Linked DNA regions of Prosthecodimorpha staleyi. The protein of the gene in region 1 interacts with the protein of each later gene in a pairwise test. Links are inferred from orthologs where the notes say so. Each region holds a gene or a part of one and is shown on either strand. Other genes may lie near its edges. The genes, in order: sfsA and KL771_RS25065.

Evidence for each region.
Region 2: the proteins of sfsA (region 1) and KL771_RS25065 interact in binary tests that used the Escherichia coli proteins (3 or more experiments, as listed by UniProt). The link is inferred for Prosthecodimorpha staleyi from one-to-one orthologs.

What each region holds. Positions count from the first base shown.
Region 1 is NZ_JAHHZF010000012.1:77,512-86,052, forward strand. The notes cover bases 2,210-5,159. They hold sfsA (DNA/RNA nuclease SfsA), read right to left. Parts: upstream 4,059-5,159; coding sequence 3,360-4,058; downstream 2,210-3,359. Other genes in these bases: radC (RadC family protein), read right to left, coding at 2,210-2,315; map (type I methionyl aminopeptidase), read right to left, coding at 2,324-3,151; KL771_RS22175 (circularly permuted type 2 ATP-grasp protein), read left to right, coding at 4,358-5,159. Outside these bases: KL771_RS22150 (mannitol dehydrogenase family protein), read left to right, coding at 1-157; KL771_RS22155 (ABC transporter substrate-binding protein), read right to left, coding at 457-1,476; more of radC, read right to left, coding at 1,605-2,209; more of KL771_RS22175, read left to right, coding at 5,160-5,842; KL771_RS22180 (alpha-E domain-containing protein), read left to right, coding at 5,908-6,849; KL771_RS22185 (transglutaminase family protein), read left to right, coding at 6,897-7,715; KL771_RS22190 (peptidase), read left to right, coding at 7,863-8,541. UniProt on the Escherichia coli protein: Binds to DNA non-specifically. Could be a regulatory factor involved in maltose metabolism.
Region 2 is NZ_JAHHZF010000015.1:37,600-46,190, reverse strand. Bases 5,592-8,591 are described here. They hold KL771_RS25065 (glutamate-5-semialdehyde dehydrogenase), read left to right. Parts: upstream 5,592-6,446; coding sequence 6,447-7,736; downstream 7,737-8,591. Other genes in these bases: KL771_RS25055 (hypothetical protein), read left to right, coding at 8,444-8,591; KL771_RS25060 (nicotinate-nucleotide adenylyltransferase), read left to right, coding at 7,739-8,368; proB (glutamate 5-kinase), read left to right, coding at 5,592-6,450. Outside these bases: KL771_RS25110 (carbonic anhydrase), read right to left, coding at 1-381; KL771_RS25105 (GMC family oxidoreductase), read right to left, coding at 545-2,116; KL771_RS25100 (gluconate 2-dehydrogenase subunit 3 family protein), read right to left, coding at 2,137-2,685; KL771_RS25095 (VOC family protein), read right to left, coding at 2,733-3,128; KL771_RS25090 (c-type cytochrome), read right to left, coding at 3,171-3,581; KL771_RS25085 (ribbon-helix-helix domain-containing protein), read right to left, coding at 3,684-4,022; KL771_RS25080 (hypothetical protein), read left to right, coding at 4,266-4,652; KL771_RS25075 (DUF3806 domain-containing protein), read right to left, coding at 4,656-5,123; more of proB, read left to right, coding at 5,332-5,591. UniProt on the Escherichia coli protein: Catalyzes the NADPH-dependent reduction of L-glutamate 5-phosphate into L-glutamate 5-semialdehyde and phosphate. The product spontaneously undergoes cyclization to form 1-pyrroline-5-carboxylate.

The DNA.
Region 1 (8,541 bases):
GCATCAGATCGCGCGCGGCTTGATGGCCATCCGCGAGATTTTTGGCACCGATCTTCCGGCCGATCCCCGTTTCACCGGCCCGGTGATCGAGGCGCTCGATCGCCTGTTCGAATCCGGCGTCAAGGCGACCGTCGCTGCCGCCGCACACGGCCGCTAGGACAGGGTCCCGAAAGAGCGATCCGCTCCGTACGGAAAAGCTCGCGAGAACAAAAACCTACGGAAGATGGTCAGAGCCCGCGAGATCGGGGGCTCTTCAGGACGCCCGGGAATGCCCGGAGATCGCGGCGCGCATCACGACACGGAGACGGCGCCGTGCGCGCCTCCGGCGCCCGTCTTGCGACGCGGGTCCCGAATCGGATCGCGCTATCGCGGAGCCGCTTCGGGACCGGCGTTGCAATCGACAAGACGCGAGCCCCGGCGGGGCCCGCGTCCCGTTAAGTTCAGGCCGATTGCCCGTCAGGGCTTGCGCTGGTCGACCGGCGGCAGGAACTTGGTCGTGTAGATGTCCTCGGGCTTCGGCACCACCTTCAGCGCGTAGGCCTCGGCCGCAACCTCGATCGACTTCTGCATGCGGGCCGGGTCGACATGGCCGAAGCCGTTCGCCTTGATGCTGGGGGTCAGCATCGCGCGGTCGAGCACGAATTTCAGGCGGGCCTTTTCAAGATCGGCCTTGACCAGCGGATCGACCTTGGAGAGCGACGGCACCGCACCGTCGGGATCCTTGGCGACATCCTTGAGACCCGCGACGGTGGCACGCACGAAGGCGGCTACGATATCAGGGTTCTTCTCGGCATAGTCCTTCCGGACGATCACGGTCGAGCCGTAGAGATCGAGACCGTTCTCCGGGAAGGGGAAGATCACGATGTCGTCCGCCGCGACACCGATCCCGGTCAGATTGAAGACCGAAGTCGAGGCGAAGCCCGAAATGGCGTCGACCTGTCCCTGCACCAGCATCGCCTCGCGCAGCTGCGGCTGCATGGAGGTCCATTTCACAGCGGCGGCATCGATGCCGGCCGCCTTGGCGAAGGCCGGGAACATCAGGCGGGAGCTGTCCGCTTCCGGCGCGCCGAGCGTCTTTCCGACCAGGTCCTTCGGCGACTTGATGCCCGATTTCTTCAGCGTGATGATCGAATTCAGGGTCTTGTCGAAGGTCTGGAAGACGCCGAGCACCGGATTGGACGGATTGTCGCCGACGAATTTGATAACCGCATTGATGTCCGAGAAGCCGATATCGTAGGCGCCGCTGGCCACCTTGGTGACCGCGTCGCCGGAGCCGAAGCCGCGGTCGATCTTGACGTTCAGGCCTTCCTTGGTGAAGTAGCCCTTCTCCTGCGCGACCGTCCAGATGGCGTGGTTGCCCTGCACGGCCCAATCGAGGGTGAATTTCACGTCCTTGGTCTGCGCCAGCGCCGCCCCGGCGCCAAACACCAGCGCGACCGCGCCGGCAAAGAACGATTTCGCGATTCCGATCGACATGGACGCCTCCGAACTGGCCCGGCGGCCCGCGCGGGCCACCGTCATCGGGGCGTCAGTTCACACTGCGCCCACGTCCCTGTCGAGCGCATTTTTAGGCAGCCCACCGAAAAGGCAATCGTGCGCCTCCGTCAGATCAGCTTCAGCCCGCGGAAGCTGGCGTGGCCGTCGCGGCCGACGATGATGTGGTCGTGCACCAGAATGCCGAGCGGCTTGGCGACATCGATGATCTGGCGCGTCATGGTGATGTCGGCCTGCGACGGCGTCGGATCGCCGGACGGATGGTTGTGAACCAGCACCACGGCCGTGGCGGAAAGTTCCAGCGCCCGCTTGATGATCTCGCGCGGATAGACCGGCGTGTGGTCGACGGTGCCGACCTGCTGCACCTCGTCGGCGATCAGGCCATTCTTCTTGTCCAGGAACAGGATGCGGAACTGCTCGCGGGTCTCGAAGGCCATGGCGGTGCGGCAATAGTCGATCACCTGGCTCCAGCTCGACAGGATCGGTTTCTTGAACACTTCGCCGCGCACGAGACGCTGGGCGGCCGCCTGCACCAGCTTCAGATCGGCGGCGACAGCCTCGCCGATGCCCGGCACTTCGGTCAACCGGTCGACCGGCGCGGCGAGGACCTCGGCAAAGGAACCGAACCGGGCGACCAGCGTCTTGGCCAGTCCCTTCACGTCGCGCCGCGGAATCGAGCGGAACAGCAACAGTTCGAGAAGTTCGTAGTCCGGCATGCCGTCGGCGCCGGACTCGCGAAAGCGCGCCTTCAGCCGTTCGCGGTGGCCGTGCCAATGGGGCTCCTGCGATGCGGGAAGACTCGCTTCGTCGAAGCCTGTCATGGCCGGCGTCAGATCCTGTAGGGCGGCTTGTGCAATCCGGCCGGCGAAAGCGTGAAGATCTCGCAACCGGTTTCGGTGACCCCGACGGTATGCTCGAATTGCGCGGAAAGCGAGCGGTCGCGCGTCACGGCCGTCCAGCCGTCGGCGAGCACCTTCACGTGCGGTCGGCCCAGATTGACCATCGGTTCGATGGTGAAGATCATGCCCGGCTTCAGCTCGATCCCCTCGCCCGGCCGCCCGTAGTGCAGGATGTTCGGCGCGTCGTGGAACAGCAGTCCGACGCCGTGGCCGCAGAAATCGCGCACCACCGAGCAACGCTCCGCCTCGACATAATCCTGGATGGCAGCGCCGATATCGCCGGTCGTCCGGCCGGGTTTCACCGCGGCGATACCGCGCATCAGCGATTCGTAGGTCACGTCGACCAGCCGCTCGGCTGCCCGCTTGACCTCGCCGATCAGGTACATGCGCGAGGAATCGCCATGCCAGCCGTCGAGGATGTAGGTCACGTCGATATTCACGATGTCGCCGTCGCGCAGCGGCTTCTCGTTCGGGATGCCATGGCAGACGACATGGTTGATCGAGGTGCAGGTGCTCTTGGTGTAGCCGCGATAGTTCAGCGTCGCCGGGAGCGCGCCGTGATCGAGGCCGAAGGCATAGACGAAATCGTTGATCTCGTCGGTCGTGGTCCCCGGCCTGGCCAGCGCGGCGAGTTCGTCCAGACAGCGCGCCGCCAGTTGCCCGGCCTTGCGCATGCCGGCGAAACCGTCGGGGCCGTAGAGCCGGATGGCGCCGGTATTCCGGTGCGGCGCCGTCGCCGCGTCGACATAGGTGACCATGGAGAAAGATCCGCATGAGTTCGGGACGCGGGCGGGCCGCTCATCATGGTTGTCCATATAAATCGTCGCAAAGACTTTCGCCATGAACTTCGGGCGGCCTGCAGCTTTGCAATCGCTGGCGAGCGCATCCCGGCCGCAAAGCCGACGAAACGCCGGAGCCCGGGACGGCAGGCCGGCGAGCCCTCCCTGCCCCGTCAATTCCACAGCGCTATGCCATCGGCACCTTGCGTTCGACGACGATCTCCTCGGGCGTGATCCGGCAGGCATAGGCGACGGCCTCGACGCCGCGGGCGGCGGCGCGGTCGAAGGCGCGCGCATAGGTGGGGTCTATGTCGGCGGCCAGCGCGAAGCTGTCGGCGTCCGGCCGCTGGATCAGGTAGACCATCATGGCCCGATGGCCTTCGGCGACCTGATCGGCCAGTTCGTCGAGATGCTTGGCACCGCGTGCGGTCACGCTGTCGGGGAATTCGGCCAGGCCGGCGCGGCGCAGCAGATGGACATTCTTGACCTCGACATAGGCGCGGCCGCGCGCCTCGTCTTCCAGCAGCAGGTCGATGCGGCTGTTGCGACCGTATTTGACCTCCCGGCGCAACGCCGCATAGCCGGCAAGTTCGCCGATCGTGCCCTCCCGGACTGCCGCCTCGACCAGTCCATTCGGCCAGGCCGTGTTGATTCCGACCAGCGCCCCGTCGACTTCCACCAGTTCCCAGGAATAGGCGAGCTTGCGCTTGGGATCGTCGGACCGCGACAACCAGACCCGCATGCCCGGCGCCGCAAGGCCGAGCATCGAGCCGGGATTGGCGCAATGGGCGGTGACGCTCTCGCCGGTGTCGAGTTCGACATCGGCCAGAAAGCGCTTGTACCGGCGGACGAGACGGCCGGCCATCAGGGGACGGGGAAAGCGCATGGGACCTCGGGGCTGAAGTGCAGGTTCGGTCCCATGCCCTATCCGATTCCCGCCGCCCGTCGCACGATGGCAGGGACCACGGCCTGCGGCGCCGGGAGACTCGCATGCAGGCGAAATCCCGGCGCCTCACGGAAAGGCAGACACGTCAACTGCGAATGTCGCAAAAACAGGCATGTTGCCGAAGCCTGCGGCAGAAAAAGTAGAGTTCCGGGTCTTTGCTGGTCATGAATCCGGCTTGCGCGACGGCACGACCTTTGCGGAAATGGGATCAGCAAATCGGCAAGGAAGCGACCCGCATGATCGCCAAGGCGTTCGACGAGATGACGGCTCTGGGGGACGGTTGCCGATCGGGATATGAACTCGTCCAGGCATGGCTCGCCGCGACCCCGGCGGAGACGCTGCGCCAGAGGCAGCAGGAAGCCGAACTCCTGTTCCGGCGGATCGGCATCACCTTCGCGGTCTATGGCGACGCCGAGGGCGAGGAGCGGCTGATTCCGTTCGACATCGTGCCGCGCGTCCTGACCCGACCGGAATGGCAGCGCCTGTCCAAGGGATTGGAGCAGCGCGTCAACGCGCTCAACATGTTCCTCAAGGACATCTACGGTAAGGGCGAGGTCCTCAAGGCGGGCGTCGTGCCCGAGGATCTGGTCTATCGGAACCCGTATTTCCGGCCCGAGATGCAGGGCATGCAGCTGCCGCACGACATCTACGTGATGATCGCGGGCATCGACATTGTCCGCGTCGACGCTGACACCTTCTATGTGCTGGAGGACAATGCGCGCACGCCGTCGGGTGTCTCCTACATGCTGGAGAACCGGGAGGTGATGATGCGCCTCTTCCCCGATCTCTGCGCCCGCCATCGCATTGCCCCCGTCGAGAACTATGCCGACGAATTGCTCGCGACCCTGAAATCGGTCGCGCCGGATTCGGCGCCCGGCGAGCCGACCGTGGCGGTCCTGACGCCCGGCGCCTTCAACTCGGCCTATTACGAGCACTCGTTCCTGGCCGACAAACTCGGCGTCGAGCTGGTCGAGGGCCGCGACCTGTTCGTGCGCGAGAACATCGTCTACATGCGCACCACCGAGGGACCGAAGCGGCTCGACGTGATCTATCGCCGTGTCGACGACGATTTCATCGATCCCCTCGCCTTCCGGCCCGATTCGGTGCTCGGCGTGCCGGGGCTTCTGTCGGCCTACCGCGCCGGCAACGTGACGCTCGCCAACGCGGTCGGAACCGGCTGCGCCGACGACAAGGCGGTCTACAGCTACATGCCGGAGATCGTCCGCTTCTATACGGGCGCCGAGCCGATCCTCTCCAATGTGCCGACCTGGCGCTGCCGCGAGCCCGATGCCCTGAAATATGTGCTCGAGCACCTGCCCGAACTGGTGGTCAAGGAGGTCGACGGCTCCGGCGGCTACGGCATGCTGGTCGGGCCGAAGGCCGACAGCGCCACGATCGAGAATTTCCGGCAGAAGCTGATCCGCGATCCGTCGAAATTCATCGCCCAGCCGACGCTCGCACTGTCCACCGTGCCGACATTCGTCGGCGAAGGCGTCGCGCCCCGGCACGTCGACCTGCGCCCCTATGTGCTGACCGGCGCCGACGGGGTGAAGACCGTGCCGGGCGGATTGACCCGGGTCGCCCTCAAGGAAGGCTCTCTGGTGGTCAATTCCAGCCAGGGCGGCGGCACCAAGGACACCTGGGTGGTCGACGTGCCGATCACCGATGCCGCCATCATGCAGTTCCAGCAGCAGCAACAGCAGCAATCCCGCCACCGTCCCTGACGGGAGCCACACCAGACCCGAACCGCCGCCATTGGTCCCGCGCTGCCGAAAGGTTACCCTGTCCGATGCTGAGCCGCACAGCCGACAGCCTCTACTGGCTCTCCCGCTACGTCGAGCGCGCCGAGAACACCGCCCGCATCATCGACGCCGCCTCCCGCCTGGCCGCCCTGCCGGCCGGCTACGGCAGCGCCACGAATGAATGGGAATCGGCCCTCGCCGCGACCGGGAGCAAGGAGAATTTCGCCGCCCATTATGACGAGGCGACGCCGGAGACCGTGGTCGAGTTCCTCGCCTTCTCGCCGCAGAATCCGTCCTCGATCAAGAACTGCCTGGAGAATGCGCGCACCAATGCGCGCTCGGTCCGCACCGCTCTGACGACCGAGCTCTGGGAGACGATCAACTCGGCTTGGCTGGAATTGAAGAACTACAGCCCGCGCGACCACAATCTGTCCCGGCTGGCGGATTTCCTGCGCTTCGTGAAGCAGACCTCGCTGTCCTTCGACGGATCGGCCTACCGGACCATGCTGCGCTCGGACAGCTACTGCTTTACCCGCATCGGCGTCTACATGGAGCGCGCCGACGCCACCGCGCGGATTCTGGACGTGAAGTATCACGTCCTTCTGCCGCCCGGCGCGCAGGTCGGCGGCAGCCTCGACTATTTCCAATGGTCCTCGATCCTGCGCTCCGTGTCGGCCCTGACCGCCTATCACTGGGTCTACCGGCAGAACCTGAAGCCTTGGCTGGTCGCCGACCTGCTCATCCTCAACCAGCAGATGCCGCGCTCGATCGCCAGCTGCTACGAGAACCTCACCCGCTATCTCGACATGCTGGCACGCCACTACGGCCGCCAGGGCCCGAGCCAGCGGCATGCCCGCAGCACCTTCACGCGGCTTCAGAACGCCAATCTGGACGATGTCTTCCAGTCTGGCCTGCACGAGTTCTTGTCGGAATTCATTGCCGACAACAACCGGCTCGGGTCGCAGATCAACGAGCAATATCTGATCTGAGTGACTGTCCGCCTTTGGTTCCCGCCCCTTGCCGCCCGGAAAACGCGATGCGCCTCAGGATCACCCACGAGACCGTCTACACCTATGAGAAGCCGGCCTCATACGCGATCCAGACGCTCCGCCTGATGCCACGCGGCTCGCAACAGCAGTTCGTGACCGATTGGCGCATCGACGTCAGCCAGGATTGCCGCCTGTCCCCGGTGGAGGATCATTTCGGCAATCTGACCCACGCCTTCTCGATCGACGGGCCGATCGACGAACTGTCGATTGTGGCCTCCGGCGAGGTCGTGACCGAGGAGACCACCGGCGTTCTGCGCGGCACGCCCGAACGGCTGCCGCTGTCGCTGTTCCTGCGCAGCACCGATCTGACCCGACCCGATCCGGCGATCCGCGCGTTTGCGGCGGCGATCGCGGAAGGCGAGGAAGACCGCCTTGCCGTCCTGCACAAGCTGATGGCAGAAGTGCATGACGCGATGCATTACGACGAGGATGCGACCGAGCCCTCGACGACGGCCGCGGATGCCTTTCAGGCGGGCCACGGGGTCTGCCAGGACCTGGCCCATGTGTTCATCGCCGCGGCCCGTTCCCTCGAGATCCCAGCCCGCTATGTCGGTGGCTATATGTTGCGGGATGATGGTGAGAACGTCCAGGCGGCCGGCCATGCCTGGGTGGAGGCTTTCGTCAGCCCGGCGCTCGGCTGGGTCGGCTTCGATCCGGCCAACGATATCTGCCCGACCGAAGCCTATGTGCGGGTCGCCTCCGGTCTCGACTATCTCGACGCGGCCCCGATCCGCGGGACCCGCTACGGCGGCCAGGGCGAAGTCATGAAGGTCAAGGTCAAGATCGAGAAGACCGGGGAATTCTGATCCCGCTGACCGTCGCGCAGACACAACGTTTCCATGCAACCCTGACCGACATGTGCAGCTCGCAAGGATGGGCCACCTTTCCCTTGCAGACGAAGGATGCCTGTGCCACAGCGGCAGTCCGGCGACGGGGCGGAACGGGGGCGCGTCATGACCTATTGTTGCGGAATTCTGGTTCGGGAAGGGTTGGTGATGATCGCCGACACCCGCACCAATGCGGGGCTCGACAACATCGCCACCTTCCGCAAGCTGAACGTCTTCAACCGCCCCGGCGAGCGCTCGATCGCGATCGCGACGGCCGGTAACCTCGCCATCAGCCAGTCGATCGTCTCGCTGGTGACGGAAGGCTTCGAGAATCCGGAGACCGGCGAGATCGAGACGATCGAGTCCGCCGGCACCATGTTCAAGACCGCGCAGCTGCTCGGTCGCGCCATCCGCGAGGTCTATCGCCTCGACGGCCGCATGCTCGAACAGAAAAACCTCAATTTCGACGTGACGATGCTGCTCGGCGGCCAGATCAAGGGCGGCCGCCTCCGGCTGTTCATGGTCTACTCGGCCGGCAATTTCATCGAGGCGACGGTCGACACACCCTATCTGCAGATCGGCGAGCACAAATACGGCAAGCCGATCCTCGACCGCGCGATCAAATACGACGTCGACCTGCAGGACAGCCTGAAGATCGGTCTGATCTCGATGGATTCGACCATGCGCTCGAATCTCGGCGTCGGCATGCCGATCGATCTTGCGGTGATCCCGCGCGATGCCATCGCCACCCAACTGGTGCATCGGATCGAACCGGGCGAGCCCTATTTCCACGATCTGCGCGAGC
Region 2 (8,591 bases), on another replicon or contig:
GCCGATGAAGTCGCCGGGCGAGAGCGGTTCGGCATTCTCGTTGAGCGCCGCCGCGATGCCGCCGCAGCGGCCGTGACCCATGACCACGATCGTCTTCACCCGCAGCGCCATGACGGCGAATTCGAGCGCCGCCGAGGTGCCATGGTGCTCGCCGTCGGGGGTGTAGGGTGGAACCAGATTGGCGACGTTGCGCACGACGAAGAGATCGCCGGGCGGCGCGTCGAAGATCAGCTCGGGCGCGGCGCGGCTGTCGCAGCAGGCGATGATCATGGTCTCGGGCTTCTGGCCGGCTTCGGCCAGATGGCGATAGCGCTCGTGTTCGACCGTGTACCGGCCCGACCGGAAATTCCGATATCCGTGGAGAAGTCGCGTTGGCAGCATGACAGGCCCTCCAGTCCGTTCGATCGCATTAAATCGCAGCCGCGGCGAGACTAGATGGTGCGGCGCAGCGATCTGTCACGGTGCCGGAGAGACTTTTCGTATAGCCCGAAAGGACGACCGGCGCCGGGGGTGCCGACGCCGGTCGCAAGGCGCGCGGAGCGGATCAGATGTTCTTCTTGCCCATCTCGGCGGCGATGAACTCGGCCTGTCGCGTGGCGAGCGCCACGATCGTCAGGGTCGGGTTCTCGGAGGCGCCGGTGGTGAACTGGCTGCCGTCGGAGATGAACAGGTTCTTCACGTCGTGCGTCTGGCCGTATTTGTTGCAGACGCCGTCGCGGGCATTGGCCGACATGCGACAGGTGCCGAGATTGTGGGTCGACGGATAGGGCGGTGTCGGGAAGGTGCGGACCGCGCCGACCGCGTCATAGACCGCCGCGCCCTGCTTCCAGGCATGGTTGCGCATGGCGATGTCGTTGGGATGGTCGTCGAAATGCACGTTCGGGACCGGCATCCCGTATTTGTCCTTCTGGGTGGCGTGCAGCGTGATGCCGTTCTTCTCCTGCGGCATGTCCTCGCCGACGATCCACATGCCGGCCATGTTCTCGTAGCCGTCCATGGCCGAGGTGAAGGACCGCCCCCAGCCGCCCGGATCCAGGAACGCGGCCATGAAGGGCAGGCCGAGCGACAGCGTCTCCATCTCGTAGCCGGCCGCGAAGCCGCGCTTGGGATCGTGCACGGACTCGTCCTTGATGATCCCCGCCATCGTCGTGCCGCGCCACATCTTCACCGGCTTCTCGAACACGGCATAGACCGAGGCGGTCAGGTGGCGCATGTAGTTGCGCCCGACCTGGCCCGACGAATTGGCCAGCCCGTTCGGGAACAGGTTGGAAGCGGAGTTGAGCAGCAGCCGCGGCGTCTCGATCGAATTGCCGGCCACCGCCACGATGCGTGCCTTCTGACGCTGGACCGTGCCGGTCTTGTCGGCATAGACGACCGCCGTCACCTTGCCGGAGGCGTCGTGCTCGATCTTCAGCACATGGCTGTTCGGCCGGACCTCCAGATTGCCGGTCGCCTCGCCCTTCGGGATTTCCGAATAGAGCGTCGACCACTTGGCGCCCGACTTGCAGCCCTGGAAGCAGAAGCCGATCTGCTGGCAGGCGCCGCGGCCGTCGCGGGCCTGCGAGTTGATCGACATGTTGCCGGTCGAGACGGTCTTGTAGCCGAGCTTCTTGGCGCCGGCTTCGAACACCTTGTAGTTGTTGTTGCCGGGCAGGCCGGGAATGCCGTGGGTCCGGGTGGTGCCCATCCGGTTCTCGGCCTTCTCGTACCAGGGCTCCATCTCGGCGAGCGTGATCGGCCAGTCGAGCAGGTTGGCGCCGGCAAGTTCGCCATAGGTGGTCTTGGCCTTGAACTCATGCTCCTGGAAGCGCAGCGAGGCGCCGGCCCAGTGGATGGTCGAGCCGCCGACCGCGCGCACGATCCAGGCCGGCAAGCCGGGGAAGTCGCGCGCCACGCGCCAGGATCCGGAGGTGGTGCGCGGATCGAGCCACGAGATCTTCGAGAAGTTCGACCATTCGTCGTTCTCGAAATCCTCGATCTCGTGCCGCCCGCCTGCCTCCAGGCAGACGACCTTGATGCCCTTGAGGGCGAGATCGGTCGCCAGCGTGCCGCCGCCGGCGCCGGAGCCGATCACCACGACGACGCCGTCGTCGTCGAGCTTGAAGGGTGCAGCCATGGGGGTGTCCTCCCTGCCGGTCAGAGCCAGGCGATGTCGTTGAAGCCGCGGTTGATGTAACCGCCCTTGGAAGCGGATTCGCCTTCGTAACCGAAGAGCGGCCAGACTTCCTTCTGGTTGTAGAGGCTGACCACCAGGGTGCCGCGCACCTTCTGGAAGAAGCTGTCCTTCTCCATGGCCTTCAGGATCGCCACGCGGTCGGCCTCCCAGCCGACCTCCGCATAGCCGACGCCATGGGCGGCCTTCGCCTTGGCGTCGAGGCCGGCAATGCCCTCCTCGACCAGTGCCTTGGCGCCTGCGTCCTTGGCGGCGTCGGTGTCGAAGCCCTTGACGGCGACGGCGTAGAAGCGGTCGGCGAGCCGGTCATGCGGATAGATGTCGCGGGCCATCCGGATCAGGGTCCGGAGCGTGGTCGGCTTCAGGGCCTGAGCCTCCAGCGCCCAGGCCTCGGTGGGGCAGAAGATCGCCCCGCCCTTGACCACGATGGCGGCGGCGGTGCCGGTGAGCAGGAAATTGCGTCGGCTGAGGCCCTTCTTGTCCGGGGCCGGCAGTTCATCGCGTTTGGTCATTCGCGTTCCTCCCGAGTGTCGATCGGCCGGCCTCCCGCCGGCCGGTATCAGCGGTAGCGTCCGTGGGTCTGCAGCACCTCGATCTTGTAGCCGTCCGGATCCTGGACGAAGAAGAAGCGGGCCATCAGGCCGCCGTCGCGGTGGAACTCCTTGATCGGATTGGGATTGAGTCCGGCCGCGACGAAGCGGGCATGCTCGGCGTCGAGATCGGCCACCGCGAAGGCGATATGGCCATAGCCGGTGCCGAGCTCGTAGGGCTCGGTCCGGCCGTGATTGATGGTCAGCTCGACTTCGAAATCATTCTCGGCATTGCGCAGGTAGACGAGCGTGAAGCCGTCGAAGTCGAACCGGTCGGCGACCGCGAGGCCGAACGCCTGGCCGTAGAACGCGACCGATCGGGCCTCTTCGAGGACCCGGATCATCATGTGGATTGCCTTCGCCATGCCAACCTCTTGGACTGGGAGCCGTGCCGGACTGTCGTGCGATCATTTCGCCGACAGGGATTTCAGATACTGGATGATCAGCTTGCGCTTGTCTTCGTCTGCCTGGCGGTAGTTCATGACTGTACCGGGCCGGGTCAGCTGCGCGTTGGTGATCCACGGCTCGAGCAGGTCCTCGGTCCAGACCTCGCCCCAGGATTGCAGCGCGGGCGAATAGGTGAAGCCGGGCAGGGTCCCGGCCTTGCGCCCGATCACGCCGTGCAGGTTGGGACCCTGGCGCGGTGCGGCGCCCGGTTCGGCGCTGTGACAGGTTCCGCAGCTCTTCAGGAATTGGGCCTTGCCGGCCTCCAGGTCGTCGGCGCGGCCGGGCACCGTCAGCGTCAGGACAGAGGCCGCCTGGGCAAAGATCATCGTCGCCGCAGCCGCGCAGGCTGCAGTCTTCCGGGAACCGATCAAGGGCACTTCCTCCAGCGGATCCGTTTGCGGATCTTCGTGGCTTCTGGAGGGAGTGTAGGCGTTCGCCGGCGGAGCGGGTGGTAGGTCTATACTACAAGCGCGCTATTCGGCCGCCGCGAGCGGGTAGCGGAAATCCCGGCGCGCCTCGACGGCGAGCGCCGTCTCGACCTCGTCGCGACCGCGGATTTCGGCCAGATAGGTCAGGCAGGCACAGCGCAGCAGCGAGGCGAAATTGGCCACCTCGCCGTGCCGGTCCAGGATCTCGTCATGCAGCTTGGTCAGGAATTTCGGCAGCGTCACGCCCTGCTGGTCCGCGATCTCCTCGAGAATCTGCCAGAAGCGCAGCTCAAGTCGGATCGAGGTGGCGTGGCCGCCGAGCCGGACGGACCGGGTCTGGAATGCGTAGGTCGCCGGCGGCAGGCTCGCGAAAATCTGGCACATGCGGTTCCTCCCAGGGCGCACCCGATCTGACGTCGGGTGTCGCCTCATACTTTATGCGCAGACGCCGCCGGACACTACTGGCCTTTCTGAGGAGGATCGGGGACGCAATATCGGCGAAACGAAAGAGGGGTAGCTCTGGGGAAGGTGCCGGTGGTCCGGCCGCGCGGGTCCCTTCCGGAAGGCTTCCCGGAGCCTCCGCAGGGTCATGGCGGTGTCTTTGCGTCATCCATGGAGGGGACGGGCATGCTCCGCAGAGCCTTCCGGGCGCCGGCCGCAGCGGCCGCCATCCTCTTCGCGCTGCCCCCCGCCACCGCCCCGGCCCAGGAGATCGGCGGCGTCTATGCCGTCAAGGGCACCAATTTCGACGGCACGACCTATCGCGGCAAGGCGACCATCTCGCTGACCGACAGCACCAATTGCCGCATCGTCTGGGAGACCGGCGGCGCCACCTCGGTCGGCATCTGCATGCGCAATCTCGACGCCTTCTCGGCCGCCTATGCGCTCGGCCATTCCTTCGGCCTCGTCGTCTACCACATCCAGCCGGACGGCTCGCTCGAAGGCGTCTGGAGCACGGCCGACCAGTCCGGCGCCGGCACCGAGACGCTGACGCCGCAGGCCGCGCAGCGGTAACGGTCACTCTCGTGGCGAGCGCTTGGCCTTGCCCTGTTCAACCTCTTCTTCAACGATCGTCACAAGGTTGGAGAACAGCCTCGCGACCTTGAAGGGGCCGCCGTCTGCCAGCTTGTTTTCGAGCGCAAAGTTTATGCGGATCAAGGCGTCGAATTCCGCATGCTTGATCGCGAAATGCGTGCCGTATTCGTCGATCACCACGCACCACTGCAGGGAAATGCCGTCCTGCATGCGGGCCTCCAGGCCGATCAGAACCTCGCTGAAGGCAATCGCGTAGGCTTCCGCGGCTGCGAACACGGCCGCCCTCGTGGTCGGATCGTCGATCAGGGCCTGGAGGATGGCCAGATCGGTCGGCTGGCGCATCAGGTGCGCCCCGGGCAAGACGATCGCGGTCTTGTCGGCGGCGGTACGCCAGAGCGTTTCCAGCATGCGTCGATCGGCCGGGGTCAGACGGCGGATATTCATGGTCATGGCTGCATGCCCCGACGGATCGTTCCGGGCGGCACGCTAGCGCGGGCGCAACCGTCGATAAAGCAAGATGTCGCACGAAAGTCTCCCGCGAACGACATTTGAACCGAAGTTGGCGTCTGCCGATGTGCCACAGCCGGCCTCGCCCCGGTTGCCCCGCCGCGCAATCGCGTCTATGCGGAGGACCCCGTCCAGAACCGGCCAGAAACCCATGCCCGCCCTCCGCGACCACCGCCGCATCGTCGTCAAGATCGGCTCCGCCCTGTTGGTCGACCGTGCCACCGGCGCCCTGAAGCAGCCGTGGCTGGAAAGCCTCGCCGACGACGTCGCAGGTCTGATGAAGGGCGGCGCGGAGGTGATCCTGGTTTCCTCCGGCGCCATCGCGCTCGGTCGCGGCCGGCTCGGCCTGCCGAAGGGCGCGCTGCAACTGGCCGAGAGCCAGGCGGCGGCGGCCGTCGGCCAGATCGCGCTGGCGCGGGCCTATTCGGAGGTGCTCGGCGCGCATGGCTTCACGGCCGCGCAGGTACTCTTGACCCTCGACGACACCGAGAGCCGCCGGCGCTATCTGAACGCCCGCGCCACCCTGTCGGTGCTCCTGGAGCGCCGCGCCGTGCCGGTGATCAACGAGAACGACACGGTCGCCACCACCGAGATCCGCTACGGCGACAACGATCGCCTCGCCGCGCGCGTCGCCACCATGATCGGCGCCGATCTCCTCGTGCTGCTGTCCGACATCGACGGCCTCTATACCGCCCCGCCCAACGACGACCCGGACGCGAAGCTGATCCCGGTCGTGGAGCGGATCACGCCCGAGATCGAGGCCATGGCGGGCGGGGCCGGCTCGGAACTGTCGCGCGGCGGCATGAAGACCAAGATCGAAGCCGGCAAGATCGCCACCGATGCCGGCACGGCCATGATCATCACGCTCGGCAAGCGCCTGAACCCGCTCGGCGCGATCGATGCCGGCGCGTCCGCGACCTGGTTCCTCGGCCAGGGCAGCCCGGTCACGGCGCGCAAGAAGTGGATCGCCGGCTCGCTCGACGCGCGCGGCACCGTGCATGTCGATGCCGGCGCCGCCGGGGCGCTCCGGCGCGGCAAGAGCCTGCTGCCGGCCGGCTGCACCCGCGTCGAGGGCCGCTTCGCGCGCGGCGATGCGGTCCTGATCTCAGGTCCGGCCGGTGAACAGCTCGGCCGCGGGCTCATCGCCTTCGACGCCGACGACGCGGCTGCCATGCTGGGACGCAAGACCCATGAAATCGAGGCGGTTCTCGGCTATACGGGTCGCACGGTGATGATCCACCGCGACGACATGGTCCTGAGGGGCGAATGATGCTGGAAGCCCGCTTGATCGAAGGCTCGACGGTCGAGGAGACCATGCGCGAGATCGGGCGTCGTGCCCGCGGCGCCGCACGGGCGCTCGTGGTCGCGCCGACGGCCGTCAAGAATGCCGCGCTGGCCGCCATGGCGGCACAGATCCGGGCGTGCGCTCCGGCGATCCTGGCCGCCAATGCCGAGGACGTCGCGACCGCCATCCGCGACGGGCTCGCCGCCAGCTTCGTCGACCGGCTGACCCTCAATCCGGCGCGCATCGAGGCGATGGCGCGGGGCATCGAGGAGGTCGCCGGGCTTGCTGATCCGGTCGGCCGCGTGCTGGCCGGCTGGACCCGCCCGAACGGCCTCGTCATCGAGCGCGTCGCGACGCCGCTCGGCGTGATCGGGATCATCTATGAGAGCCGCCCGAACGTGACGGCGGATGCCGGCGCGTTGTGCCTGAAGAGCGGCAATGCGGCCATCCTGCGCGGCGGATCTGACAGCTTCCGCTCGTCCTCGGCGATCGTCGCCGCCCTGCGCGAGGGCTTGCACGAGGCCGGCCTGCCCGTGGATGCGATCCAGCTCGTGCCGACGCGCGACCGGGCTGCGGTCGGCGCCATGCTGCGCGGGCTCGACGGCGCCATTGACGTGATCGTGCCGCGCGGCGGCAAGAGCCTAGTGGCGCGCGTGCAGGACGAGGCGCGGGTGCCGATCTTCGCGCATCTGGAAGGCAACTGCCACGTCTACGTCCATGCCGCGGCCGATCTCGCCATGGCGCAGGCGATCGTCGTCAACGCCAAGATGCGCCGCACCGGCATCTGCGGCGCGGCCGAGACCCTGCTGGTTGACGCCGCCGTGGCCGAGACCCATTTGCCGGTGCTGGTCGCAGCCCTTCGGGCGGCCGGCTGCCGCATCCGCGGCGATGCGACGACGCGCCGGCTGTGCCCCGAGGTGGACGCGGCCGAGGAGGCCGATTGGTCGACCGAATATCTCGACGCGATCATCGCCGTGAAGGTGGCCGACGGTCTCGATGCCGCGATCGACCATGTCGGCCATTACGGCTCGCATCATACCGACGCGATCGTCACCGACGATCCGGCGGCGGCGGCGCGCTTCATGGCCGAGATCGATTCCGCCATCCTGCTCTGGAACGCCTCGACCCAGTTCGCCGACGGCGGCGAGTTCGGCATGGGGGCGGAGATCGGCATCGCTACCGGCAAGATGCATGCGCGCGGGCCGGTCGGCGTCGAGCAGCTGTGCTCGTTCAAGTATCGCGTCACCGGCACGGGTCAGGTCCGTCCGTGACCCTGGACGGCGCCGCGCCGGAGCCGCGCCTCGAGGACCTCAAGGTGCCGCCGGTCTTCGCCGGCCTGCGCGTCGGCCTGTTCGGCGGCTCCTTCGATCCGCCGCACCAGGGCCATGTCCATGTCGTCGAGACGGCGCTGGAACGGCTCCGCCTGGACCGGGTCTGGATGATGGTCACGCCCGGCAACCCGCTGAAGAACCGTGCCGGACTGCCCCCGCTCGCCGCCCGCATCGAGGCCGCGCGCGCCCTGGCGCGCCATCCGCGCGTGGTCGTGACCGGCCTGGAGGCCGGCTTCGGCTCACCCTATAGCTGGGAGACGGTGCGCCGGCTGACCGCCTGTCTGCCGGCGGTCCGCTTCGTCTGGATCATGGGCGCCGACAATCTCGGCGCCTTCCACCGCTGGCAGCACTGGCGGCGGATCGCCGACGCGGTGCCGATCGCGGTCGTCGACCGGCCCGGCTACACGCTTGCGGCCCTGTCCAGCCCCGCCGCCCGGGCGCTCGCCGGCCGCCGCATCCCCGAACACGAGGCCGCCTCGATCCTGGACGCGCCGCCCCCCGTCTGGACCTTCCTGCACGCGCCCCGCTCGCCCCTGTCCTCCACCGCCCTGCGCCGCGCGGGGGTGCGGTAGGGTTCGGAGATTGCGATTAGCTGGTCCTTGACTTCCGGACAAAAATGTCCGTTTCTGGGCGTCGGGGGAGACGGTATGAACAAGCGGGAGCGGTTCATCGCGCAATTGCGCGCAGACGCAAAGGCGCTCGGTCTCCCATTCAAGATCACCATGGCGCGCGGCAAGGGCGGTCATGCCATGGTCTGGGTCGGCACGCGCGTGACGACCTTGCCGAGCCGGGAAA